2 linked regions of the Rhodopseudomonas boonkerdii genome follow. The protein of the gene in region 1 interacts with the protein of each later gene in a pairwise test. Links are inferred from orthologs where the notes say so. Each region holds a gene or a part of one and is shown on either strand. Other genes may lie near its edges.

Region 1 (14,734 bases):
GGCTGCGTAGCATTCGGCAAACGGCTTGCCGTAGAGATCGTGCAGGTCCGGCGTTTCGTCCGGCGAAAACAGTGTCCAGTCGCCATCCTGCTCGACGCGCTGCATGAACAGGTCGGGCACCCAGTTGGCGGTGTTCATGTCGTGGGTGCGGCGGCGATCGTCGCCGGTGTTTTTGCGCAGATCGAGGAACTCCTCGATGTCGATGTGCCAGGTTTCGAGATAGGCGCAGACTGCGCCCTTGCGCTTGCCGCCCTGATTGACGGCGATAGCCGTGTCGTTGGCGACCTTCAGGAAGGGCACCACACCCTGGCTTTCGCCATTGGTGCCCTTGATGTGCGCGCCGAGACCGCGCACGCGGGTCCAGTCGTTGCCAAGGCCGCCGGAATATTTCGCCAGCAGCGCATTGTCCTTCACCGACTTGAAGATGCCATCGAGATCGTCGGCGACAGTGGTGAGAAAGCAGGACGACAGCTGCGGGCGCAGCGTGCCGGAATTGAACAGCGTCGGCGTAGATGCCATGAAATCGAAGGATGAGAGCAGATTATAGAACTCGATCGCGCGCGCTTCGCGGTCGATCTCGCGCAGCGCAAGGCCCATGGCGACACGCATGAAGAAAGCCTGCGGCAGTTCGATGCGATGGCCCTGTACATGCAGGAAATAGCGATCGTAGAGCGTTTGCAGCCCGAGAAACTGGAACTGAAGATCGCGCTCCGGCTTCAGCGCCGCGGCAATCTTCTTGAGATCGAAGCGCGCGAGTTCAGGATCGAGCAGCTCGGCTTCGATGCCGACCTTCACATAGGCGCCGAAATATTCGGCATAACGCGTGCTCATATCGGCTTGCGAGGCCGAGCTCCGCACGCCATGCACATAAGACAGCACTTCGGTGCGCAGCTTGTCGAGCAGCAGACGCGCGCTCACATAGGTGTAGTTCGGCTCCTGCTCAACCAGAGTGCGCGCAGCCATAATGCCGGCCAACGCAAGCTCGTCGAGCGTGATGCCGTCGTACAGATTGCGCTTGGTTTCCTCGAGCACCGGCGCCGGATCGACACCGTCGAGGCCGCTACAGGCTTCGTTCACGATCAGCGCAATACGCGCCGCGTCCAGCAGCACGCGGCTGCCGTCGGCGAGCGTAACGTGAAGCGCAGGCATGTTCGGTACCGGGACGGACTGCACAGCTGTCTCCTCCGCCCGGCGGCGGGCGCGCTCCTCGCGGTACAGCACATAGGCACGCGCGACCTTGTGATGCTCGCTCCGCATCAGTGCGAGTTCGACCTGGTCCTGCACATCTTCGATATGGAAGGTGCGGCCCTCACCGATCCTGCGCGTCAGCGCGGCCACGACTTCGCCGGTGAGTTGCTCCACCGCTTCATGGACACGGCGCGACGCCGCCGCCGTGTTGCCCTCGACGGCGAGGAAAGCCTTGGTCATCGCCACCGAAATCTTGCCCGCATCGAAGGGCGAGACAGTGCCGTTGCGGCGGATGATCTGCATCGCCGGCTCGCGCGCGGGGACGATATTGGATTCGGCAGACAAAGAAGCGAGCACGACCGGATCGTGGCCGTTGGAGAGAGCGTGGGACATGGAAGGCATCGGCAGGACCCCGTGAGATGCATGTAGCTGTGGGGGCTGGGGCCGATGGTGCGTGCATCATGCCAGGCGAACGCGCGGCAAAGCCTGCAAGCGACCGCTGGGACACCCCGCCCATGGACGTTTCTGGTGTCACGGCAGGTCTCCTGGCTCGCAGGTCACGGCTTGCTTCGGTCTTCCCGGGGCAAAAGCCCCAGTGACGCGGTCGAAACAAACTCTCTGCTTACAGTTGCGGGGGCAGCGCCGGCCTTGCTCCCATTGGAACGCACCAGCTTCCCTCTTAGCCACCAAGTCTTGCGACAGGATGGACCGTAACGCCTACATTTGGTGTGAGCCGCCATGACGTGTCAAGCCGCCAAGGGCGTCGTACACGAAGAAATCAGCCGGGACCGCCAGTGCCGTGGGCAACCCCGGACGATTCGAAGGGTCTCGCATCCCCGGATCCGGCTCGATACGAATTGCCAATGCGGGCGGCGATCAAGCAGCCGACCAGGAGCGACGCCCCCAGTCCGGTCGGTGCCGCGCCCAAGAACTGATAAGCGACAAGCAGGACGATCGCGAGGCCAAGCACCGGCAATTCGTGGCGGAGAAAGCCCTCCGACAAGCCCACCCGGACGATGAAGCCGATGGCGATGGCGAGCACCATCACGTCGTAGAGAAACAGATAGGGCGTCGCCAGCACCGCGCCGACGGCCAGGGCTGCCGCCTTCCATTCATAACGTTCATTGCTGCGCCAAAGCCGGATCAGCGACACCGCGACGGCGGCGACGAGCATCCAGTGCAGCGTCCATGCCAGCGTTTCGCTGCCGTCGAAATAGCGCACCAATGCGAACAAGCTCTGCATCTTGCCCCATGGCGCGCGTCCCTCGACAAGAAAGGCCTGTGAGAACATCGGCATCCATTTGAAGAAGGCCTGCCAGCTCTCGGTGCCGAAGGCGAGCCATGACAGGAGAACCAGCGCAATGGTGGTGACGGCGGCAGGGACGAAAACACGCCACTGCGCGGCAGCGATCAACACCAGCGGAAACAACACGCCGTACTGCGGCTTGTAGCTGAGCAGGCCGAGGCAGATGCCGGCAAGGACCGGCCGCGTCGGCAGCAGCACCAGCATGCCACCGATCAGCGCCGCAGTGAGAAAACCGTTCTGTCCGACCAGCACATTGGTGAAGACGACAGGGAATCCGAGCGCGAGCAACAGCCCGAACGGACGACCGACGATCGCGCGCATGGCGACGAGATAGGGAATGGCGCTGACACACGCCCATCCGATGAAGGCGACGGGATATGACAGCTTCGCGAGTATTGCCGCAATGAACAGGAAGGGCGGCGGATAGTGCCAGGCAAAATTGCCGGGATAGGTCCGGCCAAGCACGGCGACCTGGATCTTCTTCTGAATGTCCCAGTCATAGGCCCAGGCCGGATGACCTTCGAGCGCCAGCCGGCCTGCGGACCAGACATTCACGAAGTCGGTTGGCGAGCCAAGCCCGTTGTCTTCGAAGATCCAGCCGCGCCCGTAATAGAGCGGGAAGAAGACGATCTGCAGGATCGCGAGAACCGCGCACATCGTCACCAGCGCCGGCGGAACCTGTCCGCGGCCGGGAGGCGTCAGATGCAACGGCGTCGTCATGAGGTCCCCGCGACGGGTGAAATACGCAGGCGACAGTGCCGGTGGAAGTTTGAGGAAGGTTTAAGTGAACCGCATTACCCGGAAACGAAAAACGCGGCCTTTTGACCGCATTTCGTAGTTCGGTGAGGCGAGCGTTACGGCTGCGGCTCGCGTCCGGATCGGAATCTGGACGCGAGCGCGACTTGCCGAGGAGCGGCACTGCAGACCTACGCAGACCCGACAGCTCCAACACCGAATCGCGGTTCAGCCTTCTGCCGTTCAGTAATTTTCAACAGCCACTGGGCATGCCGTACTTCGGCGAAGTGACGTCAAGCTTTGCAGCCTCTGTGCTAGTTTCCGGACTGCAGCTCTCCAAAACGCTCCCACTGCTTGCCGGTAAAGCGCATGAACTGCATCTGCTCGACCGGCAGATGATCGACCGGGCTGGTGTTGATCTTGATGCCGGGCAGCAACATCGATAGCTCGAGATTCTTGATATTGAACGCCTGCTTGAGAATGTTCTCAGTACTCAGATCATCACCGCATGCCCTCAGCACGTGTTCAAGCGCCATGCCGTTGTTGAAGCCGTTGACAAAATTCTGATCGCGGACATCGCCGTCCGGCATATACTTGGCCATGAAAGCCCGCCATTCCTGCGCACCCGGATCGTCTTTCCAGGCCGGATCCATTGGATCCTTGACATAGGCCGATGAGATAATGCCGATCCCGGCATCGAGGCCGGCTGGCTCCATCACTGTCGAAATCCAGACCGAGACGTTGGTGAGAAACGTGAGCGGCTTCCAGCTGATCTCATGAGCTTTTCGGATTGCCTGCGCGGCGAATTTCGGCGTCGCGGCGATGATAAGCGTATCGGCACCGGACGCCTTGAGTTTAACAATCTGCGAGTCAATCGTCGGATCTGTAATCTCATAGGTCGCGGCTGTTACCCGCTGATCGTACTTGTCACCGAGTACATCCTTGAGACCGGCGAGATAATCGCGGCCAAAGTCGTCATTCTGCGAGAGGATAGCGAACTTCGCTTCGGGATTTTTCATCAGCGCGTAGCGCGCATATAGCCGCGCCTCGTAACGGAATGGCGCCATCACTCCCATTGTCGCTTGAGGATATTGTGCAATGTCGCCGAACTTCGACGCGCCGGAGGCTATGAATAGTTGCGGGATCTTCTTGCCCTGCAGATATTTGGCAATCGCGGTGTTGTGCGCGGTACCCATGGTGGAGAAGATCAGCGCGACTTCGTCGTTTTCCACCAGTCGCCGCGTTTGCTCCACCGTCTTCGGCGGTACGTAGCTATCGTCGAGTGATATCAGGTTGACCTTGCGGCCGTTGATGCCGCCGCGGTCGTTGACCATCTTGAAATAAGCAACTTCGCCCTTGCCCAAGACACCGAAAGCAGAGACCGGACCGCTATAAGGCATGGTCTGGCCAATCCTGATTTCAGTTGCTGTCACCCCGGGATAATTCTGCGCGAAACAAGGCGTCGCAACAGTGACAATGGCCGCGAACGCGAAGATTTTGGATCCGAACTTCAGTCGCATGTGATGTCCCCTCCGGTTCTTTTGATGACGCCGCGTTGAGCGGTCTGGATCAGCCAAGCCTCCTTGTTGGAAGTCTTGCGCAGGCGATCCGGCAGCAATCTTAAGGCTGCCCACCAACTTGGCAACATAAAATATATTTTTCTTAGAAAGTAGATTTTATAGACGCTCTCGCTTACGATTCCAAACGCTTCGGGAGCCTTTCATGTCCACCAGCGCCACTCATACGATTTACGAACGGTTGCGCTCCGATCTGCTGACAGGCCGGCGGCGACCGGACGAGCGGCTCAAAATAAATGAACTTGGCCTCGCCTTTCAGGTCAGCATCGGTGCCGTCCGCGAGGCCTTGTCGCGACTGACGTCAGAAGGCCTCGTCATTGCCGAGCCACAACGCGGCTTTCGCGTTGCGCCAGTCTCTCTGGCCGACCTCCGGGATCTGACGATGGTGCGCACTGAGATTGAGGTACGATGTCTGCGGCGCGCCATCGCATGCGGTGACGCCGCCTGGGAGGCGGCCATCATCGCCAGCCATCATCGGCTTGTTCGCACCGAACTGCATCCGAAGGACGGACGACCTGGTTTCAGCGATGGCTGGCTCGCTGCTCATGCTGATTTTCACAGGATGCTGACCAGCGCCTGCGACAGTCCATGGTCGCTCAAGTTGCGCGAGATGCTGTTCACGCAAAGCGAGCGCTACCGCGATCTGGCACTGATAGCTGACAAAGGGGAACGCGACGTGCAGCGCGAGCACCGCGAACTCATGGAAGCCGTGCTGGCCCGTGACGTCGATCTGGCCATCACGCGCATAACTGCTCATCTCGCGCTAACGACTAAAAGCATCGAAACGGCATTTCACAGGCAGCCGGCAAACGATTCCGGACACCGCTGAATCGCTGCAATAAAAAACCGCCTCGGAGTGAAACCGAGGCGGTGTTATTCTTCAAACAGACTTGTCGGTTACGCCTGCGGCTGCGGCTCCATGCCCGAATCCGGGCGTGGGCGCGGCTTGCCTGCGGGCGGCACGGCGGAGGTGCGCGGACCGGTCGGCTCCAACACCGACTCGCGGTTCGGCTTCTTGCCTTCAAGCAGATCCTTGATCTCGTCGCCGCTCAGGGTCTCGTATTCGAGCAGCCCCTTGGACAGGGTTTCGAGATCGTCGCGCTTTTCGGTGAGGATACGGGTGGCTTCCTTGTAGCCATCCTCGACGAGGCGGCGCACTTCCTGATCGATCTTCTGCGCCGTCGCTTCGGAGACGTTCTGCTGGCGATTGACCTGCATGCCGAGGAAGACCTCGTCATTGTTCTCGCCATAGGAGACCGTGCCGAGCTCTTCCGAGAGGCCCCATCGGGTCACCATCATACGCGCCAGACGGGTGGCCTGGTCGATATCCGACGATGCACCGGAGGTGACCTTGTTACGACCGAAGATCAACTCCTCGGCAACGCGGCCGCCCATCATGATGGCGAGGCGCGACGTCATCTGCTCCAGTGACATCGACATCTTGTCGCGCTCAGGCAGCTGCATGACCATACCCAGCGCACGGCCGCGCGGAATGATCGTCGCCTTGTGGATCGGATCGGTGGCGGGGACGTTGAGGCCGACGATGGCATGGCCGCCTTCGTGATAGGCCGTCAGCATCTTCTCTTCCTCGGACATCACCAGCGACTTGCGCTCGGCGCCCATCATGACCTTGTCCTTGGCCTCTTCGAACTCGGCCTGGGTCACCATCCGCTTGTTGCGACGCGCGGCAGTCAGCGCGGCTTCGTTGACAAGGTTCATCAGGTCCGCGCCGGAGAAGCCAGGCGTGCCACGGGCGATGGTCTTGAGGTTGATATCCGGCGCCAGCGGCACCTTGCGGACATGGACCTTGAGGATCTGTTCGCGACCGACGACGTCCGGGTTGGGCACCACGACCTGACGGTCGAAACGGCCCGGACGCAGCAGCGCGGGGTCGAGCACGTCCGGACGGTTGGTGGCGGCGATCAGGATTACGCCCTCATTGGCCTCGAAGCCGTCCATCTCCACCAGCAACTGGTTGAGGGTCTGCTCGCGCTCGTCATTGCCGCCGCCGAGACCGGCGCCACGATGACGACCGACCGCATCGATTTCATCGATGAAGATGATGCAAGGCGCGTTCTTCTTAGCCTGCTCGAACATGTCGCGCACGCGGCTGGCGCCAACACCGACGAACATTTCGACGAAGTCCGAACCCGAAATGGTGAAGAACGGCACATTGGCTTCGCCCGCGACCGCGCGCGCGATCAGCGTCTTGCCGGTGCCGGGAGGGCCGACCAGCAGCACACCGCGCGGAATGCGTCCGCCGAGACGCTGGAACTTGCCGGGATCGCGGAGGAATTCGACGATCTCCTGCAAATCCTGCTTGGCTTCGTCGACACCTGCCACGTCCTCGAAGGTCACGCGGCCATGCGCCTCGGTGAGCATCTTGGCGCGCGACTTGCCAAATCCCATCGCCTTACCGGCGCCGCCCTGCATCTGACGTGACAGGAATATCCAGACGCCGATCAACGCAATGAACGGCAGCCACGAGACGAGCAGTGAGACGAACCACGGCACGTTGTCACCCGGCGCCTTCGCGGTGATCGAGACCTTGGCGTCATACAGGCGCTTGATGAGCGTCGGATCGCTCGGCGCGTAGGTGTGGAAAGTCGAACCGTTAGTATAGGTGCCGTTGATCTCCGGCCCCTGAATGACGACGTCGCGCACCCGGTTCTGATCGATATCGGTCAGGAGCTGCGAGAACGGAATGTCCTGCGAGGCGGCGCGCTGACCCGGATTCTGGAAGAGCGTGAACAGCGCCAGCAGCAACAATACGATAATGACCCAGAGGGCGAAATTGCGCAGGTTCGCGTTCATCGATCTTCCTTCGTCACCGCTGAAATCCGCGGCTCTCTTCCCTTGATTCGCCACAAGGCGATCACCCTGGGTCAGTCGGTTGCAATTTAAGTGCGACCGGGGCCGCTGCCAAGGGAACTGGGACGGACTATTTAGCGCATCTAGGCGCTTTTCCGGTTCAAATGATGGCGGTGCACGGCCTCTTTTCGGGAGGTGGTTAAGGCCTTTTCCGTGCAATGGAGCGACGAAGCGGCGCCGGTGTGATCTTCAGCCGGTTGCGGGTTAGCGAAATGACGGCACCAGCGAGGGTCTGCTTCAGCAGAATACCGTTTCCGCCCGGCCGCATTGCTTGTTCCATCGCCAGAGACAGGCTTTCGACCTTGCCGAGCTCGGTGGGCCCTTCGTGGCCGATCGCATTGATCATCCGCAGCAGGAGCCGGACACGAATTTCCTCGGCCAGCCCCATGAAGGCCACAGTATCGATCGCCTCGGGCGAACGACCGGGATTGCGAAGGGCAAGGAAGCGCTCTGCGCCGTCCACCATCAGTTCGAGCGCAGCATCCGCCCGCGCCATTCGCGCGGCGAGGCGTGTCAGGGTATGTGGACCCAGCCCTTCGGCAGCCAGACCCGGCATCAGGGCGCGCAACCGCGGGCGGGTGAAATGCGGGTCCGTATTGGTGGGATCGACGGCATAGGCGATCCCGGCCTTATCGAGCGTCGCGATCAGCGCCGCCTTGGACACCCGCAGAAGCGGGCGGACAATCTGGATACCGTCGCGCTCGGTTTCCACGCTCATGGCGCCGAGACCTGCCAGACCGCTCCCGCGCGCCATCCGCATCAGAACCGTCTCGGCCTGATCGTCCCGCGTATGCGCGGTCATCACATGGACCGCACCGACTTTGCGCGCAGCATGGGCGAGCAAAGCGTAGCGCGCATCGCGTGCCGCGGCGGCAAGCCCCGCTTTCGGCTTATCGCCAGTCCAGCGCATGGTTTTGTGCGGCAGATCGAGCGAGGCTGCGAGGCGCTTTACATCACGAGCTTCACGCGCAGCCTCCGGCCGTAATCCGTGATCGATCGTCACGACCGTCAGGCCAGGACCACGCTTCAGGCTGCGCCGCCAGCGCGCGGCGAGCCACATCAAGGCGATCGAATCCGGCCCACCCGAGACGGCCAGGATCAGCACCGGTGCAGACGCCCAGCGGGCGAAAAGCTGTTTCGCCTGCTGGGCAGAAATCGGAAGATGATCGTCATCGGCCATGCGCGTTCAGAACCAGGTGTCGGTCCGGCTCCACGTGCCGGGCGGCTCAGCCTAACACTTGTTGCGCTTCTGCTCGCGGTCCACCCCCTGCTTCACGCCGGTCGAGGCGCGCGGATATTTGCGGGCCACTTCGCCGAAGGCAGCGCAAGCGGCTTCCTTTTCTTTCAGCGCAGCAAGCGACTGGCCGAGACGCAACAGCGCATCCGGCGCCTTGGCGGAGGTGTCGTATTTGCTCGTCACCCCCAGAAATGCGGAGGCTGCCTCGCGATACTTCTGGCGCTGGAAATAGCTTTCGCCGAGCCAATATTGTGAATCGGCGATCATCGGATCGTTGGGATACTTCTGGCTGAAATTACGCATGGTCTCTTCGGCCAGCGCATAGTCGCGACGTTGCATATAGCCGATGCCGAGATCGAACTCGTCCTTCGGCGTCGCGCCCGGTGGCAGCGTGGTCAGCGCCGGAGCGCCGCTCTGACCGAGCGGCAGTGGCTCGCCCCCTTCGCGTCCGCCCGGTGCGCCGGCCGGGGCATTCGCCTGCATCGGCAGTTGACCACCGCCAAGCGCGCGCGGCACGCCTGGCGCATTCGGATTGGCGTTGGGGTCAAAAGCATCGTTACGACGGCCACTACGCGGCGCTGGCGCCGGATCCTGAATGACAGGCACAGGAGCTCCGCTACCTTGCTGGTTATATCCGGGCTGAGGGGCCGGTGCCTGATTGTAACCGCCCGGCGGAGCCTGCAACGGGACCGGCTGCTGCGCCGGGGCAGCAGCAGCGCTCGAACGGACACCGCCAGCCGGCGGCGCGCTTCCACCGGCCTGCAGCTGGCGCAACTGATCCTCGAGCTGGCGGTTGCGATATTGCAGCTCCTCGTTCTGGCCGGTCAGCTTGCGAAGCTGGTTCTCGAGCTGCTCGATCCGCATTTCCGGATCAACGCCGCCGTCCTGCTGGCCATAAGTCTGTGGCTGCTGTTGTTGCTGCTGGCCCCAGAATTGCGCCGACACCGGCGACGCCGTGACAAGCATGGAACCGAAAAGCGCTGCGCCGGCGAGCGACTTGAATCTGAATGACATCTTGGCCTGAGCGATGACTGAAACGCGCCTCATTGGCGCTAAAAACGATGAGTGCCGCACTACGCCGGAATTGTGACTACAAACCGCGACAAAGCCGACTGCAGACACAAAAAACGGCGCCTGCCCGGTCAGGCAGACGCCGCCATTTTTATCACATCGAGGGGCTTTACGCTCCCGCGTTCAACACGGTCACCGCACGGCGGTTCTGCGACCAGCACGAGATGTCGTTACAGACCGCGACCGGACGTTCCTTACCGTAGGAGATCGTGCGCATGCGGCTCGGATCGATCCCGCGCGAGGCGAGATAGCTGCGCACCGACTGGGCGCGGCGAGCACCGAGGGCGATATTGTATTCGCGGGTACCGCGCTCGTCCGCATGGCCTTCGATAGTGAAGGAATAGCGGTTGTACTGCTGCAGCCACTGGGCCTGCTTGTCGAGCGTGGCCATGGCCTGCGGCGACAGCTCGGTCTGATCGCTTTCGAAGAACACGCGATCGCCCACGTTGACCACAAAATCCTGCTGGCTGCCAGGAGCGGCAGCACCTGCCATCGCACCATCCGCGCCACCGAGGCCATTCTTGTTCGCGCAGGCGCCCATCGTCAGCGCCACAGCCAGCACGGCAGCCAGTTTCAATCCCTGGAGGATACGCATCTGCTGAATCATTCCGGAGCCTCCACGCTCACGCTTTAACCAACTGTCACCTAAAGCAACTGTCTTGGGTCTACAGGGCGTTGGTTAAGCGAACGTTCCGTCAACCTTGATGGGATGTTGCCAAAACCGATCAAAAGCCACAGGCCGCCGAAAAGCAACGGCATGGTTAATGCTTATGAAATATGGCGCGATGGTGAAGCGCTGCGTGGGAGAGCCCGATTTTTAGCGGGAATCCACCAAAAACGGCCGCATATCCCTGTTGCTACCGTTCAGAAGTCGAAGGCCGGTCCCGTAACCGACGCTTATGGCTGCTGCGCCGCCTGTGGCAACCGGAACTCAGGCAAATGCAGATCGGGCGCCAGCGGTTCGCTCTTGCGTTCGAACAGTGCCCGGCGTTCGAACTGGCTGGAACGGAAATACGGGTAGCGCTCGAAGATCTTTTCGCGAACGACATTGAAATCCGCCGCCATCAGACAAAGCGGCTTCAGCAGCGTCGGATAGGGGCGTGGCTCGCACAGCGGCGTCTGCAGGAACACGCGGCGATAGAAGGCACGATGCTCGGCGCGAACGGTCGCCGTGCCGATATCCGCATTGAAATAGGCACAGGCGACATAACCAAGGCGAACCGTCAGATAAGGCAGTTCGGGAAACTTGGTGCGATTGGTCGGGTCGGCAACAAAGCGGTTGGGATCGACGATGGTTTTGCCCGCCTCGATCTGCGGACGGAGCAGATCGCCGAAAGCGTCCACTGCCGGAGTATCGGGATGGTCCGGGGAACCGACGCTGATCCGCAGCGAGCTCGCCAGCTCGCCGTCCATATAGATGCCGAAGATCCAGGAATTCGGCATATCGTCGAAGCGATCATGGAGCCGACGCTCAACGCGCGGTTCGATCGCTCCTTCGTGAAGATAGGCACGATAGCGGAGGCCGTAGATCGCCTCCTTCTCGGTCTCAGTCTCGGCGAGGCGGTAATCGACCCTGTCCAGAATGTCTTGATGGCGTGCAGAGATACCCGTCACTTGATCGGCCGCAGCCATCATTCCATCTCCACGCGCACAAAACGCCATCAGTATGTGAGTAAGGCGAAAGTTAAAGCTTTCTTAAAAGTTGTCAAAGGTTCTGCAGCATCTTGGTTAAGCTTTTATCAAACGATGATGAATGAAATGAATCGCGACAGTTTTGTTGAAGTGCCGCGGAAGGTGATTCAGGCCGAGGTGCGGGCCGTTTCCACATCGCGTTCCACACGGCGGCCATGCGAGGCCTCAAGCAGCTGGCGGATGCGTGCGGCCGGTACGGGGCGGCTGAACAGATAACCCTGGGCTTCTGTGATCGTGCCATCGGCACTGATCAGTTCGAGCTGCTCGTTGGTCTCGATGCCCTCCACCACCACCGACATGCCGAGATCCGCACTGAGACGGGCGACACCGCGCAGCAGGGTCAACGGGCGCTGCGTATCGATCCCCTCGAGGAACGAACGGTCGATCTTCACCTTCTGCAGCGGGAAGTTATGCAGATAGCTGAGGCTGGAATAACCGGTGCCGAAATCGTCGAGCGAAATTCGGCAACCGGCGGCATGGAGCTGCGCCAGCGCATCGTGTGTCCACTGCGTATTTCGCAACAGTGAAGACTCGGTGATTTCGATCTCGAGGCGATGCGCCGGCAGCCCCGATACTTCCAGCGCATAGCGAACCTCGCTCAACACGTCGCGCTGATGGAATTGCTGGGACGAAAAGTTCACGGCGACGCTGACGGCTTCCGGCCACTTCATGCACTCGATACAAGCCTTGCGCAGAATCCAGCGGCCGAGGTCGACGATCAAGCCCATGTCTTCCGCGATCGGGATGATATCGGCGGGCGAAACGGTGCCGCGAACCGGATGATTCCAGCGCAACAACGCTTCACAGGTCGAGACGCGGCCGGACTTTAGATTGACCAGCGGCTGATAGTAGATTTCGAACTCCTCGTTCGCGAGCGCCTTGCGCAAATCGAGTTCGAGCACGCGACGCGCCTCGACCGTCTGGGCCATCTCGTCTCGGAAGAAACAGAAGGTGCCGCGGCCGGACGCCTTGGCACGGTAAAGCGCCATATCGGCGTTCTTGAGGAGATGATCGGCGCTGACACCAGGCTCGGTCAGGGCGATGCCGACGCTGGCGCCGATCTCGACCTGATGATTGTCGATCTCGTAGCGCTCGCTCAGATGTTCGACGATGCGACGCGCCAGATCGGCGGCATCGTGATTGGCCTTGATACCGCGCTGGAAGACGACGAACTCGTCACCGCCGAAGCGTGCAACGAAATCGTCGGCCCGCAGCATTGCGCGCAAACGGTCAGCCACCATGCAGAGCAGCTGATCGCCGCAGGGATGCCCGAGCGTATCGTTGACCTGCTTGAACTGATCGAGATCGACAAACAGCAATGCCGACATCGTCGAGCCGTCACCGACCCTGAGCATGCGGCCGATTTCGTTGCGGAAACTCATCCGATTCGGCAGGCCGGTCAACTCGTCGAAGCGCGCCATATGACTGATGCGTGCTTCAGAATTGCGGCGCTCGGTGATGTCCTCAAGCAATACAACGGTCCCACCGCCGGACATCGGCTGGAACTTCCACAACAGCGCACGCTCCAAATCATGCGCATGGTCGATGGTGGTGATCTCTGCGGCTTTCGAGCTTTCGATCTCCGCAACGATGGTCATCCCGCTCGCCGCCGACACGCTGCCGGCGTTGACGCATAGGGAGACGAGATCGCGCATGCGGATGCCGCTGCGAACGGCGAGATTGCCGGTGATCTCCATCATCTCGGCGAAACGGTTGTTAAGCACGGCCAGCCGACCGTCCGCTCCAAACATGCATAGCCCGTTCGGCATGTTGTTCAGCGCCGTATCGAACTGACCGGCAATCGAGCCGACCCGCTCCGTCGCCAGCAACGCCTTCACATAGACGTCATGCAGACGCAGCGTGATACGGCGCAGGCCGATAAAGAACAGCACGTTCAGGAAGGCAAAGCCGACATAGTAGAAGTTGCCGTGGATGACCAACGCCAGCGCCATTGGCCCGCAAGCCAGCAGAACCTGCAGCTGGGCGATCTTCGGCCGTCCATAGGTGCGTCCGGCGCCGGCAGCGATATAAGCGACGGTGACGGCGGTCCCGAGCATATGTGCCACCGGATCGTCGCTGCCGAGCAATACGACCCAGCACCACAGGCCGAGCGACGCTGCATAGAGCGAGCCGCCGATCATGTAGTTGCGTTCCCAACGCGCTGCCTCGTCGCAAGTCAGCGTGGTTTCGCGCTGCTCGTATTTGCTGAGCTGCAGCGCGCGCAGCGCGCCGACGAGAATGATCAGTCCCGCGCAAGGCCACAGCAGTGGATTGCCGGTCTTGACCGCTGTCATGACGGCGCCGGAGCCGGCACAGACGGCGCCAGCCAGCATCGGAATTGGATTCTCGAACAGGGAATCGACGAGCGCCGTGTAGATCGACGGGGACATCGACTTGCTATTCGTCCGGCTGTGATCGGCGAGTTGCATCGGGCGTTGGCGCGTCCATTTCTGCGCACACTGGTACCGGGTCCTGATGAACTCTTTCTGAGGGAACATCCTTAGCGAACTGTTTACACATCTGCATAAACAGGAAATCTGCCTGTAAATTCAGAGCGGTGGGTAAAGTTTGCCGGTAATAGCCGGCAATCCGCCCCCCGATCGCAAGGAAGCGTTTACGATAACAGCGGCGACCATGCCGGATCCGAGGCATAGCCCGGCGTCGGCACCTTCAGCTCGTTGCGGCCGGAGACGTCGACCGTAAACAGCGACGGCCCGCCACCCATGTCGCGGAAGAACATGATCACGCGGCCGTTCGGTGCGAATGTCGGACCTTCGTTGTGATAGCCCGAGGTAAGAATGCGCTCACCCGAACCATCCGGCTTCATGATACCGATGGAGAACTGACCTCCGCCCTGCTTGGTGAAGGCGATATAGTCGCCGCGCGGCGACCATACCGGAGTCGAATAACTGCCCTCGCCGAACGAGATGCGCTGCGCGCCCCCGCCATTCGCACCCATCACATAGATCTGCGGCTTGCCGCCGCGATCGCTCTCAAAACAGATGCGGCTGCCGTCCGGCGCATAGGATGGCGAAGTATCGATCGCCGGCGTGTCGG
Region 2 (14,649 bases), 560 kb from region 1 along the record:
GCAGGACTCCGGGCCGGTGGCGAGCGACGAGTTCCTTAACCAGCACGTGCATGCGAATACGGGTCAGGGCATCGAGCGCCGCAAAGGGTTCGTCGAGCAGCAGAAGCCGGGGTTCCTGCACCAGCGCACGGGCCAGCGCGACTCGTTGCGCCTGCCCGCCCGACAGGTTGCGCGGCCAATCGTCGAGGCGATCTCCGAGGCCGACCTCGACAAGTGCCGCAGCGGCACGTTTGCGCGGATCGGGGCCACGCAGCCCGAGCGAGACATTCTGCCAGAGCGTGTCCCACGGCAGCAGGCGATGCTCCTGAAACACCACGGCAGGGCGTCCGGGCGCATCGATATGGCCACCCTGGATTGGGTCGAGGCCGGCGAGGGCGCGCAGCAATGTCGTCTTGCCGCAGCCGCTTTCACCGAGCAGGGCGACGAACTCGCCGCGACCAATGCGAAGATCGAGGCGGTCGATGACGGTGCGGGCGCCGTATGTGCGGGTCAGTGCGCTGACGGTGACGGCGGCTTCGGCGATTGTTTCCGGGATGCTCATGCGCGTTCGCTTTTGCCGTAGTTGGGATGCCAGGCCAGCAGGCTGCGCTCGAGCAGGCGGGCGATGGAGTCGGCGGCGACGCCGATCAGTGCATAGATCACGATGGTGAGCACGATCACGTCGGTCCGCAGGAACTCGCGGGCGTCCATGGCGAGAAAACCAAGGCCGGACTGGGCGCCAACCGTTTCAGCGACGACCAGAGCCAGCCACGCGGTCGCAAGAGAGTAGCGGACGCCGGTCAGGATCGAAGGCAGCGCGCCGGGCAGGATGATGCGCCGGATCATTTGCCAGGTGGAAAGTCCCTGCACGCGGCCAAGCTCGAGCAGTTTCGGATCGATCTGACGGATGCCGAGCGTGGTGTTGATGTAGATCGGAAAAGCAACGCCGAGAGAGACAAGAAAGACCTTCTGCCCTTCACCGACGCCGAACCAGACGATGACGAGCGGCACAACTGCGAGGAAGGGAATCGCGCGGATCATCTGAACGCTGCGGTCGATCAGAGCTTCGGCAATCCGCGAGAACCCGACAAGGGTGCCGAGAATGAAGCCGACGCTGCCGCCGACGATAAAGCCGGTACCGGCGCGTAGCAGGCTGACACCGAGGTCGGCGAGCAGCGCGCCGGACAGCGTCAATTTCCACGCAGTGCGGAGCACTTTGGACGGAGCAGGCAGAACCTGAGGCGACAGCCAGCCCGCTTGCGCCAGCGCTTCCCACACGACAATGAGCAGGAAAGGCGCAATCCATGAAAGTAAGACCAGGTTGGGCTTGAATCTGATTTGTGGAAACGCCGAGATCGTACGTTTCGGTGCTGCGCCGGCCGACGCGCTGTATTGTTGCTGGATGGCGTAGTCGGCGTTGCTCACTCTGGCGTCCGTCGCTCTGTTTCGAAGTGGACGCGAATGTAGAGCAACGACAAGTATGGCGTCTGCGGTTTCTGCAGTGAAATCGTTCTCCACGCGTTATTCGTTAGGTTTGATACGTGGAAGCGCTCGTTCTGAGGCCAATGATCCTGCGGTCGTCGTTGTTTTGGAAAATGACACTGACGTTCTCGATCGAGATCGTGCCGTTGCGCGTCGATGAGGATTATTCTTTCAGTTCGTCAGCACATTCTCAGAAAAAATTTCCATTTCCGGTCTGCGCCATTTCGCCGCCGCAGGGCCTGGTCGCATGACCCAGCTTGCATTGGCTTCGGATGGTCGTCTTATAACCTCAGTGATCTCTGTGCATGAGGCAAACAATGAGCAGCGCACCTCTTCGATTTGGAGTCTGGTCTCCTGTGCATGGCCCACGCGCAGCACATCGCGATCCCGAAGAGCCGTATGACGCTTCATGGGAGCGCAATCGCGCGTTGGTGCTGCAGGCCGAGGCGTTGGGTTACGATTCCGTCCTGATCGCCCAGCACACCATTAATCCACATCAGGAAGATCTCGATCAGCTCGAGACATGGAGTTCCGCGGCGGCTCTTGCGGCGCTGACGAGCCGTATCGAGATCATCGCAGCCATCAAGCCATACTTGTTTCACCCAGTTGTGCTGGCGAAGATGGCTTTGCAGATCGAGAATATCAGCCGCGGGCGCTTAGCCGTGAATCTCGTGAATGCCTGGAACAAGCCAGAACTTGAAAAGGCAGGTATCGGCTTCGCCGAGCACGACGATCGCTACGCCTATGGCAAGGAATGGATTTCGATCGTCTCGCGGCTGACCAGCGGAGAGCGATTGACCCATCACGGCAACAACTTCGATATCCGTGATTACGCCCTGCGCCCGAAGGATCTGTATCGCGCGCGGCCTGCCATCTATGTGGGTGGCGAGTCCGAGCCCGCGCGCGATCTGGTGGCGGCGCATGGCGATGTCTGGTTTATCAACGGACAGCCCTTGAGCGACGTAGCGACGCTCATCGCCGATGTGGCATCCCGGCCGCGCGCTGGGGTGCCGCTGCGTTTCGGGCTTTCCGCCTTTGTTATCGCACGGGAAACTGACGCGGAGGCGGAGCAGGCGCATCAGCGCCTGTTGGCGCTGGCGGCGCAGGATGCGCCGATGAAGGCCATTCAGCGTGCCAACACCGATCCGAAGGTGGTGATGATGCAGACCATGCAGAAGACACCGCGCGTCGGTACCAATGGCGGAACTGCCGCCGGTCTGGTGGGGAGCTACGATACGGTTGCCGCGCGCATCCGCGAGTTTCACGCGGCTGGGATCGAGCTCTTCATGCTGCAATTTCAGCCGTTCGAGGCCGAAATGCAGCGCTTCGCTGAGCAGGTGTTTCCGCGCGTGAGAGAAACGCGCTTTCTTAAAGCAGCGCGGGGATGAGTCGACGTTCCTCAACAGAAAGCCCGCGCCGGAAGCGCGGGCTTTTGCGTCCATGCTGCCGGGAAGTTTACCAGGCTGGCAGGATTGAGCCATTGAACTTGGCAATAATGAAGTCCTTCACCGGCTGCGAACGGTAGATTGCGATGAACTTCTTGAGGGCCGCTTCGTCCTTGCGATCGTCGCGCGCGGCAAAGATCAGCGTGAAGTAGGGCTTTGCTTCGGCCACTTCGGTCTCGGCAACAAGCGCCGTGTTGAGAGCGAGGCCAGCCAGATAGGCATAGTTCGACGAAACGAACGCCGCGGCGACGTCATCGAGCGACCGGGGCAGTTGTGCGGCGTCGATTTCGACGATTTGTAGCTTCTTCGGATTCTCCGCCACGTCGAGAATGGTTGCGGACAGGCCGGTGTTGGGCTTCAGTTTGAGGAGGCCGGCCTTCTCGAACAGCAGGAGTGCGCGCGCGGCATTCGTCGGATCGTTCGGGATGGCGATCTTGGCCCCATCGGGGATTTCGGTGGCTTTCTTGTACTTCTTCGAGAAGATGCCGGCGGGGACCAGGATCGACTCATCGAGCGCGGCGAGCTTGTAGCCGCGGGCTTTCGATTGGTTGGCGAGATAGAAGCGATGCTGGAAATTGTTGAGGTCGATGTCGCCGGCCTGGAGCGCCGCATTGGGCTGGTTCCAGTCGGTGAACTCGATGATTTCGGCCTTCAGGCCCTCTTTCTCCGAAAGGCGGGCAGCTTCGCGCAGGATGTCGCCATAGGGGCCGGCGGAGACGCCGATTTTCAGCGGCTTGTCAGCCGCGTGAGCGTGAATAGCAGGCAAAGAGAGAACGATCGCCGAGAGGGCAATGCCGAGAAAGCGTGATGCGATGGTCATGAAGATCAGGTCCGGATGTGTTTCAGCAAAATCAAGGAGCAGGCTGGCGCTGCTCCACTTCAAAATGATCCATGATTGGCGCCTCGGGCGTCAATGAAATCGACTTTCGTTTAGTTGAGGCTTTGGAGGAAGAAAGACGGGTGCGGATCGCCGAATGGAGCATTCGCAACTTTCGTTGCGTCGCTCCCTTCATTCCGAGAGGCAGACTCATTGTATCGGCGTCGTTCGTTCGCCCCGGAATCAGATATGACTAAGGTCGGTGGCTTTCGGACGCTGTTGGTGGCTTCTATGGAATCCCGTTGATGAGAGTGAAGATAGCGGTGGAACTCCTGACCGGAAAACCGTCCAGCGTCGCATCTTGCGCGTTGCTCAAGGCTGGGGTCGCGGTTTGACCATGAAGATCTTGCCAGACATCGTGCTCGTCTATGCCGTCGCCGAAAATGGGGTGATCGGCAATGGCAACACCATCCCGTGGCGGTTGAAGTCGGATATGCAGCGCTTCAAGGCGCTGACGATGGGCAAGCCCATCGTCATGGGCCGTAAGACCTTCGAGTCATTCCCGCGCCGCCCGTTGCCTGGCCGCACCAATATCGTGATCACGCGCAATGCCCATTACACGGCGGACGGCGCCGTTGTCGTGACATCCCTGGCCGACGCGCGCGCCATCGCCGTTGGCGATGCATTGCGCCGTTCGGCGCCAGAGATCGCCATTGTCGGCGGCGCGGAGATTTACGCGCAGTGGATGCCCCATGCAGATCGCCTCGAGGTCACCGAGGTTCATGCGCATCCCGTCGGCGATACCACCATACCGCCGGTGGATCGCGCTGTGTGGGAAGAAACCGGCCGCGTCAGGCATCCCGCCAAGGGCGAGGACAGTGTCGATTTCTCCTATGTGACATATTGCCGGCGGCCTTCGAACTGACCTCGTTTTTCGCCCGTTAACATTGAAAAACAGAGCGTTACGCTTAGCTGCAACGGTCAGGCGCCCCGCGTTGTAAGAGCAGGGTCCGTCCCCTATAAAGCCATGCAAACGTGGCGAGACCGGGCACTCCGGCCGCGCAGAGGAGAGTTTGAATGCCGTGGAAGAATCAAGGCGGTGGCCCATGGGGGCCCGGCCCGAAAGGACCCTGGGGATCGGGTCCGCAGTCGTCCGGACCGAGGCCGCCCGATCTTGAGGATCTTCTGCGCAAGGGGCAGGACCGGCTGCAATCGATGCTGCCGGGTGGCTTCATCAGCGGTATGGGCATCTTCCTGGTCCTCGTCATCGCGGGTGCGATCTGGGGACTGTCCGGCTTCTTCCGCGTGCAGTCCGAAGAGCTCGGCGTCGTGCTGCGCTTCGGCAAACATGTGCGCACCGTGCAGCCAGGTCTGAACTATCATCTGCCTTATCCGATCGAGACCGTGTTGCTGCCGAAGGCGCTGCGCGTGTCGACGCTGTCGGTCGGCATGTCGATCCTCGAAGACACCGGTCGCCGTGGTCGCACCGTGCGCGACGTGCCGGAAGAGAGTCTGATGCTCACCGGCGACGAGAACATCGTCGATGTCGATTTCACCGTGCTCTGGCGTATCAAGCCGGATGGCGTGGGCAACTTCCTGTTCAACATCCAGAACCCGGAAGGCACCGTGAAGGCGGTCGCCGAGAGTGTGATGCGTGAAGTGGTCGGCCGTGCCAACATCCAGCCGATTCTCACCGGCGCACGCACCACCACCGAGACGCAGGTGCAGGAACTGATGCAGAAGACGCTCGACGGTTACGGCGCCGGCGTCCTAGTCCAGCAGGTGCAGCTGCAGAAGGTCGATCCGCCCGCTCAGGTCATCGATGCGTTCCGCGACGTGCAGGCGGCGCAGGCCGACGCCCAGCGACTGCAGAACGAAGCGCAGACCTATACCAACCGCGTCGTACCGGACGCACGCGGCCGTGCCGCGCAGATCCTGCAGGTCGCCGAAGGTTATCGCGAACAGGCGATCGCCGAGGCCAAGGGCCAGAGCGCGCGCTTTCTGAAGGTCTATGAAGAATACAAGAAGGCGCCGGACGTGACCCGTGAACGTCTGTACCTCGAAACCATGGAGAAGATTCTCCACGGCGCCGAGAAGCTGATCAACGATTCCGGCTCGGGCGCCGGCGCTTCGCAAGGCGTCGTGCCTTATCTTCCCTTGAACGAACTGACGCCGCGACGTCAGCCACCGGCGACATCTGGTCAGCCTCAGCAGAGTGGGGGCAACCGATGAAATCCGGTATCTCAGGTATCGTTGCGCTGATCGTGCTGTTGGTGCTGGTCATCGTCGGTTTCGGCTCGCTCTACACGGTGCGCCAGACCGAGCAGGCCCTCGTGGTTCGCCTCGGTGAACCCGTGCGTGTGGTCACCGAGCCCGGCCTGAACTTCAAGGTGCCGTTCGTCGACAGCGTGATCACCATCGACAAGCGCATTCTCGATCTCGAGAATCCCGCGCAGGAAGTCATCGCCAACGACCAGCGTCGTCTCGTGGTGGATGCATTCGCGCGCTATCGCATCAAGAACGCACTGCGCTTCTATCAGAGCATCGGCACCATTCAGGCTGCCAACATCCAGCTGACCACGCTGCTCAACGCCGCCATGCGCCGTGTGCTAGGCGAGGTCAACTTCATCCAGATCGTCCGTGACGACCGCGAAGGTCTGATGAACAAGATTCGCGACCAGCTCGACCGCGAGGCCGACGGTTATGGCATCCAGGTCATCGACGTCCGCATCCGTCGCGCCGATCTGCCGGAGGCGAACAGCCAAGCGGTCTATCAGCGCATGCAGACCGAACGTCAGCGTGAGGCGGCCGAGTTCCGCGCACAGGGCGGCCAGAAGGCTCAGGAGATCCGCTCCAAGGCGGACCGTGAGGCGACGGTCATCATCGCGGACGCGAACTCGCAGGCCGAACAGATTCGCGGTGACGGCGACGGCGAGCGTAACCGTCTGTTCGCGGAGGCCTATGGCAAGGACGCCGACTTCTTCGCGTTCTACCGCTCGATGACGGCCTATGAGAACGGGTTGAAGCAGAACGATACCCGTTACCTGCTGCGGCCGGATTCGGAATTCTTCCGCTTCTTCGCCAATCCGACCGGCAAGCCGGCCCCGGCACGACCATAACGACGCGCGGCGGCGCAAACGGCCTGTACGTTTTGCGTTCGCGGCAAGTCTGATCTAAGGATGAGGCGCATCGTCACACGATGCGCCTCATTTGCTTTTCAGAAGACTGCGCCAAGAAACGTCAGGGTGCGAAAGTTCGGGAGTTGATACCGGTGGGGTCCATAGCGTTGACCGACTTCCTCATCGGTTTGGGGATACTGCTCGTGTTCGAAGGCATTCTGTTTCTCGGTTTTCCCGGCTGGATGCGACGTGCCATGAAGAGCGCGCTGGCCTCTCCCGACAGCGTACTGCGGCTGGCTGGCATCATCTCCGCGGTGGGGGGGCTGATCCTGATCTGGTTCGTGCGGCGCTAGACGCGTCCCGCGCTGTCTGTCCAAAAGCGCAGCGCGATCAAGACGATCGCGAACGGGTCTATCTGCATTCCGCCGCAATCTGACGCTCAAATGGGAGCGTCGCGACCGTTGCCCCAAGGTTCCGCGAGGCTTGCGCAATCGTGTGGTTCGGGCGCACTCTGCGCGCAAATCGCCGACTCTCGTCAGGAGACGTTACACCTATGCCCATCGCGACTCTCGCACCCCTTTCACAGCGCCGCGTGCGCAATTTCGGCTTGCGTCCGCTGATCGCGGCAATCGCGGTCGGTGCGCTGGTCGGCATCTCCGCGCCGCCAGCGTTGGCCCGGGGCCCCGACGGCATTGCCGATGTCGCCGAAAAAGTGATCGACTCGGTGGTCAACATTTCCACCACCTCGACTGTGGAGGCGAAGAATGGCGGCGAGGGCGGCAATCGCGGTGCGATGCCGCAACTGCCACCGGGCTCGCCCTTCGAGGAATTCTTCGAGGACTTCTTCAAGAATCGCGGTGGCCGCGGCGGCGGCGAGAAGGGCGGCGGCCTGCAGCCGCGCAAGACCAATTCGCTCGGCTCGGGATTCATCATCGACACCTCGGGCCTCGTGGTCACCAACAATCACGTCATCGACGGCGCCGACGAGATTACGGTGATCCAGAACGACGGCACCAAGATCAAGGCCGAGCTCGTCGGTGTCGACAAGAAGACCGATCTCGCGCTGCTGAAATTCACCCCGGTGAAGCCGGTGACGGCCGTGAAGTTCGGCGACAGCGACAAGCTGCGTCTCGGCGAATGGGTAATTGCCATCGGCAATCCGTTCTCACTCGGCGGCAGCGTCACCGCGGGCATCGTCTCGGCGCGTAACCGCGACATCAATAACGGTCCTTACGACAGCTACATCCAGACCGACGCCTCGATCAATCGCGGCAATTCGGGTGGCCCGCTGTTCAATCTCGATGGCGAGGTGGTGGGCGTCAACACGCTGATCATCTCGCCGACCGGCGGTTCCATCGGTCTCGGTTTCGCGGTGCCGTCAAAGACGGTGGCTGGCGTGATCGATCAGCTCCGCGAATACAAGGAAGTGCGTCGCGGCTGGCTCGGCGTTCGCATCCAGCCGGTCACCGACGAGATCGCCGAAAGCCTCAATATCAAGCCCGCCCGCGGCGCGCTGATCGCCGGCATCGACGAGAAAGGCCCGGCCAAGCCGGCCGGTCTGGAGACGGGCGACGTGGTGGTGAAGTTCGACGGCAAGGACGTCAAGGAGCCGAAGGACCTCTCGCGCGCCGTCGCCGCCAGTCCGGTCGGCAAGGCCGTGGACGTATTGATCATCCGCAAGGGCAAGGAGGAGACCAGGAAGGTCACCCTTGGCCGCCTGGAGGACGACAAGCCGGTGCAGGCCTCGCTGAAAGCGGCGCCGGAAGCGGAGAAGCCGGCGACGCAGAAGGCGCTCGGCCTCGATCTGACCGGGCTCAGCAAGGAGCTGCGCACGAAGTACAAGATCAAGGACAGCGTGAAGGGCGTTGTTGTCACCGGCGTCGACAGCGGTTCTGATGCCGCCGACAAGCGCCTCTCGGCCGGCGACGTCATTGTCGAGGTCGCGCAGGAGGCGGTGACCAATGCTGCCGATGTCAAGAAGCGCATCGATGCCGTGAAGAAGGACGGCAAGAAGTCGGTGTTGCTGCTGGTCTCGAACGGCGAAGGCGAGCTGCGGTTTGTTGCGCTGAGCGTGCAGTAAAGCACTGTCGTTCCGGGGCGCTCGCGCATAGCGCGAGCGAACCGGAACCTCGATGTGAGACAGGCACTCTCCGTCGGGACTGCCGCAGGTGATTGGCACATCGGGATTCCGGGCTCCGTCCCGCCGCCGGTGGCGTCGGTCCGTCCCCGGAATGACGAGTGTGCTAGCTCACAAACTCGCCGCGCCGATATCCCTGCGCATAGAGCAGCGCGGTGAGATCGCCAAAGTCGATCCGCCCATGTGCGGCTGCAGCCACGGCCGGCTTGGCGTGATAGGCGACGCCGAGACCCGCATCCTGGATCATCGCCAGATCGTTGGCGCCGTCGCCGACGGCCAGCGTATCGAGATTGTCGAGATCGAAGCTCTCGCGCAATTCCTGCAGCGTCGCGAGTTTGGCGGCCTTGCCGAGAATCGGCTCGGCAACAGTGCCGGTCAGCTTGCCGTCCTGTACATGCAGTTCGTTGGCGCGGTTCTCCTGAAAGCCGACCAGTTCCGCAACCTTGGCGGTGAACAAAGTGAAGCCGCCGGAGACAAGGCAGGTATAGGCGCCATTGGCACGCATGGTCTGCACGAGTGCGCTGCCGCCCGGCGTTAGCGTAATGCGCTCGGTCAATACCTCATCCACCACGCCGACCGGCAGATCCTTCAGCAGCGCCACGCGCTCGCGCAGCGCCGGCTCGAACTCGATCTCACCGCGCATGGCGCGTTCGGTGATCGCGGCCACATGGGCCTTGAGGCCGGCGAAATCCGCCAGCTCGTCGATGCATTCCTGGCCGATCATGGTGGAATCCATGTCGGCCAGAAAAAGCTTCTTGCGTCGATCGAGCACAGGCTGCACCACCACGTCGATCGGCATGTCGCCGCGCGCGGCGCGCAGACGGTCGGCGAAGATGATCTGGTCGGTGGTGCTATTGTTCTCGGGAGCGAACAGGATGTCGGCGGCGACGCCGTCGTCCAGCCAGTGGATCGTGGTATCGCCTGGCAGGGTCGCGCGCAGACCGTCGAGCACCGTGCTATCGAGAGCGGGATCGGCGGGGTTGCAGATCAGGGTAGCGACGAGAGACATGACGTGAGTTCCAGGCCGGATAACAGAGCGCTGCTTATCGCAGGGCCGACCGCCAGCGGCAAGTCGGCGCTGGCGCTGGCGGTGGCGCGCGCGCGGGACGGTGTGGTCATCAATACCGACAGCATGCAGGTCTACCGCGATCTGCGCGTGCTGACCGCGCGGCCGACCCCGGAAGAGGAGGCCACGGCTCCACATCGTCTCTATGGCACCGTGGATGCGGCGGTGAACTTTTCTGCCGGGGCCTGGGTCGATGCGGCGCGTGATGTGCTGAACGAGGTGAGCGCGGCCGGCAAGCTGCCGATCTTCATCGGCGGCTCCGGGCTCTACTTCAAAGCGCTGACCCGCGGACTTTCCGCTGTGCCGCCGATCCCCGATACCATTCGCGACGACGTCCGCGCCCGGCTCGGGCGCAACGGCCCGGAGGCACTGCATGCGGAGCTGGCCGCGCGCGATCCCGTCTCCGCCGCAAAACTAAATGTGCGTGACCGCACCCGCATCGCGCGGGCGCTGGAAGTGATCGAGGCCACCGGTCGCGCGTTGACCGACTGGCACAATAACGCGCTGCCGCCGTTGTTGCCGCCGGATGGCGTGACTGCCGTTTTCCTCGCACCAGATCGCGACGACCTCTATGCCCGCATCGATGCGCGCTTTGTGCGCATGCTTGACGAGGGCGCGCTGGATGAAGCCGAAGCACTCGCCGCCCGCAGGCTGGATCCATTACTGCCGGCAATGAAAGCGCATGGCGTGCCGGCATTGATCAAATATCTGCGTGGCGAGATTTCGCGCGAGGAGGCTTGTGCGACAGGGCAGGCCGATACGCGACACTATGCCAAGCGGCAGTTCACCTGGTTCCGGCACCAGCTCCCGGAGTTTGAATGGATGACGCCGGTGGAGGCCAAGGCTAAACTACAAACCCCATCCTCATCCTGAGGAGCGCACTTACGCGCGTCTCGAAGGATGGCCGGAAGCGCTGGAGTCCGCGAGCTCATGGTTCGAGAAGGCGCTCTCAGCGTCGCAATCGCGCCACTAGGCCTCCTCACCCCAGCCTGAACGCAATTGCGTTCAGGCGAGAAGGGCGGAGTAGCCGTATGCCTCCGCATATCAGCCCCGCCAATCTTTCCTCTCGCCGAACGTCTCCGACCCAGCTAGCCTTTGATCTCACGTGTGATCTGGCTGGCAGCCTTGACTTCCCGTTTTTGCCCGCTATGGTCCGCGCAAGTTTCGAGATCATACGACCAAGTCATGCGCAATAAAATTACAAGCCTTCTTATTATCGTGGTACCCTGGCGCATCGCCGGGGGTAGCTGATGGCTACCCACGATCCGAGCGGTGCGCACAGGGGTCCCAGGCGGGCCCTTTTTTATTGCCTGCAGTTCTTCGCTTGAATGACCACGACGACCAACAAGACCACAGCGCCAAGGGCGCATCCGGAGCCGACCATGAGTGACGCAAAGCCCCACGATCCCAACCAGATGACCGGCGCCGCCATGATCGTGCGCGCGCTCGCGGATCACGGTGTGAAGCACATTTTCGGCTATCCCGGCGGCGCCGTGCTGCCGATCTATGACGAGATCTTCCAGCAGGACGACGTCCAGCACATCCTGGTCCGCCACGAGCAGGGCGCCGGCCATGCCGCGGAGGGCTATGCGCGCTCCACCGGCCTGCCGGGCGTCGTTCTGGTCACCTCCGGTCCCGGCGCCACCAACATGGTCACCCCGCTGGCCGATGCGCTGATGGATTCGATCCCGCTGGTCTGCATCACGGGGCAGGTGCCGACGCATCTGATCGGCAATGACGCGTTCCAGGAATGCGACACCGTCGGCATCACGCGGCCCTGCACAAAGCACAACTGGCTGGTACGCGACGTGAACGATCTCGCCAAGGTGCTGCATGAGGCCTTCTATGTCGCCACCACCGGCCGTCCCGGCCCTGTCGTCGTCGACGTTCCGAAGGACGTGCAGTTCGCCACCGGCACCTATCATCCACCGCGCAAGTCGGATGTTCACGTTTCCTATGCGCCGCGCCTGAAGGGTGATGCCCATGCGATCCGCAAGGCCGTCTCGCTGCTGGCCAATGCCAAGAAACCCGTCATCTATTCCGGCGGCGGCGTGATCAATTCGGGACCTGCGGCAACCAAACTGCTGCGCGAGCTGGTCGAGGTGACCGGCTTCCCCATCACCTCCACGCTGATGGGCCTCGGCGCCTATCCGGCCTCCGGTCCGAACTGGCTGGGCATGCTGGGCATGCACGGCACCTACGAAGCCAACATGGCGATGCATGATTGCGATGTCATGCTGTGCGTCGGCGCGCGTTTCGACGACCGCATCACCGGCCGTACCGATGCGTTCTCGCCGAACTCGAAGAAAATTCACATCGATATCGACCCGTCCTCGATCAACAAGAACATCCGTGTCGACGTCCCGATCATCGGCGATTGCGGCAATGTGCTGGGCGACATCCTCCAGGTGTTCAAGGCCGAGGCGAAGAAGCCGGATACGAAGGACTGGTGGCAGACAATCGCCAAATGGCGCGCGCGCAATTCGCTGGCCTTCAAGAAGAACAACGATGTCATCATGCCGCAGCATGCGATCCAGCGTCTGTTCGAGCTGACGCGCGGCCGCGATACCTACATCACCACCGAAGTCGGCCAGCATCAGATGTGGGCGGCGCAGTTCTTCGGCTTCGAGGAGCCGCATCGCTGGATGACGTCCGGCGGTCTCGGCACCATGGGCTACGGCCTGCCGGCGGCGATGGGTGTGCAGGTGGCGCATCCCGATGCGCTGGTGATCGACATCGCCGGCGACGCCTCGGTGCAGATGACCATGCAGGAATTCTCGACCGCGGTTCAGTACGAACTGCCGATCAAGATCTTCATTCTCAACAACCAGTACATGGGCATGGTGCGGCAGTGGCAGCAGCTGCTGCATGGCAACCGTCTGTCGCATTCGTACTCCGAAGCGCTGCCGGATTTCGTCAAGCTCGCCGAAGCCTATGGCGGCGTCGGCATGCAGTGTTCAAAGCCGAGCGATCTCGACAGTGCGATTCAGGACATGATTAAGGTGAGGAAGCCGGTGCTGTTCGATTGCCGCGTGGCGAATCTGGAGAACTGTTTCCCGATGATCCCGTCCGGTAAGGCGCATAACGAAATGCTGCTGCCGCTGGAAGCCAATGACGAAGCCACCGCTGCCGCCTTCGCCGGCGGCAAGGCGCTGGTGTGACGAGCTGATGCCAAGCCTCATGCTCAATTGTCATCGCCCGGCTTGACCGGGCGACCCAGTAGACATTGACGGTGCAGTTTATCACTGCTGCTGGTGTCTACTGGATCCCCGCTTTCGCGGGGATGACAGCGAGAGTGTGGGGCGACGATCAAAATTCCGGCGAAAGCCGACCAAGACTTCGACAGGAAACGACAATGGAACAGCCTGCCTCCGCCTATTTCATCGAAGAGCGTCACGATCCCAACGAGACGCACACGCTCTCCGTGCTGGTCGCGAATGAGCCCGGCGTGCTTGCGCGTGTCATCGGCCTGTTCTCCGGCCGCGGCTACAATATCGAAAGCCTCACCGTGTCCGAGACCGAGAGCCAGAAGCATCTCTCGCGCATCACCATCGTCACCACCGGTACGCCCATGGTCATCACGCAGATCAAGCATCAGCTCGATCGCATGATCCCTGTCCACCGCGTGGTGGACATGACCGTTACCGGTCGCTCCATCGAGCGCGAACTGGCGATGGTGAAGCTGCGCGGCACTGGCGAGCATCGCGTCGAAGCGCTCCGCCTTGCCGAAGCTTTCCGCGCCCGCGTGATTGACGCCACCATCGAAAGCTTCGTGTTCGAGATCACCGGCAATACGGCGAAAATCAACCAGTTCATCGAGCTGATGCGTCCGCTCGGCCTGGTCGAGATTTCCCGCACCGGCGTCGCTGCCATCACCCGCGGCGCGGAAGGGATGTAACTTTCGCGCATCGTCGTCATGAAACCTCTCGACATAGCACTGGCCGTTGCCGTCGCCGTGATCTGGGGCGTTGGCTTCGTGCTGACCAGGATGGCGGTCGACGAGATGTCATCGACCTTGATCACCACGCTGCGCTTTGCCATCACAGCGTTGCCATGTCTGCTGCTGCCACGGCCGAAGCTGCCGTGGCAGGTCGTGGTCGCCACGAGCTGGCTGCTGGTGGCGCAGTTTCTGGCGCAGACCTATGGCATGGCGCATGGCGTGCCGGCTGGTCTGACGTCGGTGATCGTGCAGAGCCAGGCGCTGTTCACGGTGGGGCTGGCGGCGCTGCTGCTCAAGGAATGGCCGACGCGACAGCAAGCCGTCGGCATCGTCGTCGCCATGGCCGGACTCATGATGATCTGCTTCACCGTCGGCTATGACTTCAGTGTTTTTCCTTTCATGGTTCTGATGACTGCGCCGATCAGCTTTGCTTTCTCCAATCTGCTGCTGCGCCGCGCACAGGGAGTGCCAATGCTCGATCTGTTTTCCTGGATCAGCCTGGTCGCGCTGGCTCCGCTCCTGGTCGTGCTGTTCACGGTGGATGGCGCGGCGACGAGCTGGCATTCGCTCACCCACGCATCGCTGAAGGCGCTTGCCTGCGTCGCTTTTCTCGCGGTGGTCGGCACCACGCTCGGCTACTGGATCTGGGGGCGGCTGTTGCGCG

The links.
Region 2: the proteins of ftsH (region 1) and hflK interact in binary tests that used the Escherichia coli proteins (3 or more experiments, as listed by UniProt). The link is inferred for Rhodopseudomonas boonkerdii from one-to-one orthologs.

The regions. Positions count from the first base shown.
Region 1 is NZ_CP036537.1:1,361,982-1,376,715, reverse strand. The notes cover bases 5,163-8,077. They hold ftsH (ATP-dependent zinc metalloprotease FtsH), read right to left. Parts: upstream 7,621-8,077; coding sequence 5,704-7,620; downstream 5,163-5,703. Other genes in these bases: tilS (tRNA lysidine(34) synthetase TilS), read right to left, coding at 7,817-8,077; E0H22_RS06385 (GntR family transcriptional regulator), read left to right, coding at 5,163-5,635. Outside these bases: E0H22_RS06400 (ribonucleoside-diphosphate reductase subunit alpha), read right to left, coding at 1-1,581; E0H22_RS06395 (glycosyltransferase family 87 protein), read right to left, coding at 1,967-3,214; E0H22_RS06390 (ABC transporter substrate-binding protein), read right to left, coding at 3,544-4,749; more of E0H22_RS06385, read left to right, coding at 4,952-5,162; more of tilS, read right to left, coding at 8,078-8,857; tol-pal system protein YbgF, read right to left, coding at 8,909-9,928; peptidoglycan-associated lipoprotein Pal, read right to left, coding at 10,095-10,592; E0H22_RS06360 (N-acyl amino acid synthase FeeM domain-containing protein), read right to left, coding at 10,883-11,617; E0H22_RS06355 (putative bifunctional diguanylate cyclase/phosphodiesterase), read right to left, coding at 11,785-14,106; Tol-Pal system beta propeller repeat protein TolB, read right to left, coding at 14,292-14,734. UniProt on the Escherichia coli protein: Acts as a processive, ATP-dependent zinc metallopeptidase for both cytoplasmic and membrane proteins. Plays a role in the quality control of integral membrane proteins.
Region 2 is NZ_CP036537.1:1,928,804-1,943,452, forward strand. The notes cover bases 4,048-6,877. They hold hflK (FtsH protease activity modulator HflK), read left to right. Parts: upstream 4,048-4,800; coding sequence 4,801-5,955; downstream 5,956-6,877. Other genes in these bases: E0H22_RS09025 (dihydrofolate reductase), read left to right, coding at 4,121-4,648; hflC (protease modulator HflC), read left to right, coding at 5,952-6,842. Also shown: E0H22_RS09000 (ABC transporter ATP-binding protein), read right to left, coding at 1-541; E0H22_RS09005 (ABC transporter permease subunit), read right to left, coding at 538-1,404; E0H22_RS09010 (hypothetical protein), read left to right, coding at 1,521-1,712; E0H22_RS09015 (LLM class flavin-dependent oxidoreductase), read left to right, coding at 1,779-2,849; E0H22_RS09020 (MetQ/NlpA family ABC transporter substrate-binding protein), read right to left, coding at 2,917-3,726; E0H22_RS09040 (DUF2065 domain-containing protein), read left to right, coding at 6,995-7,195; E0H22_RS09045 (Do family serine endopeptidase), read left to right, coding at 7,396-8,922; phosphoserine phosphatase SerB, read right to left, coding at 9,086-9,988; tRNA (adenosine(37)-N6)-dimethylallyltransferase MiaA, read left to right, coding at 9,992-10,918; E0H22_RS09060 (acetolactate synthase 3 large subunit), read left to right, coding at 11,428-13,206; ilvN (acetolactate synthase small subunit), read left to right, coding at 13,401-13,943; E0H22_RS09070 (EamA family transporter), read left to right, coding at 13,962-14,649.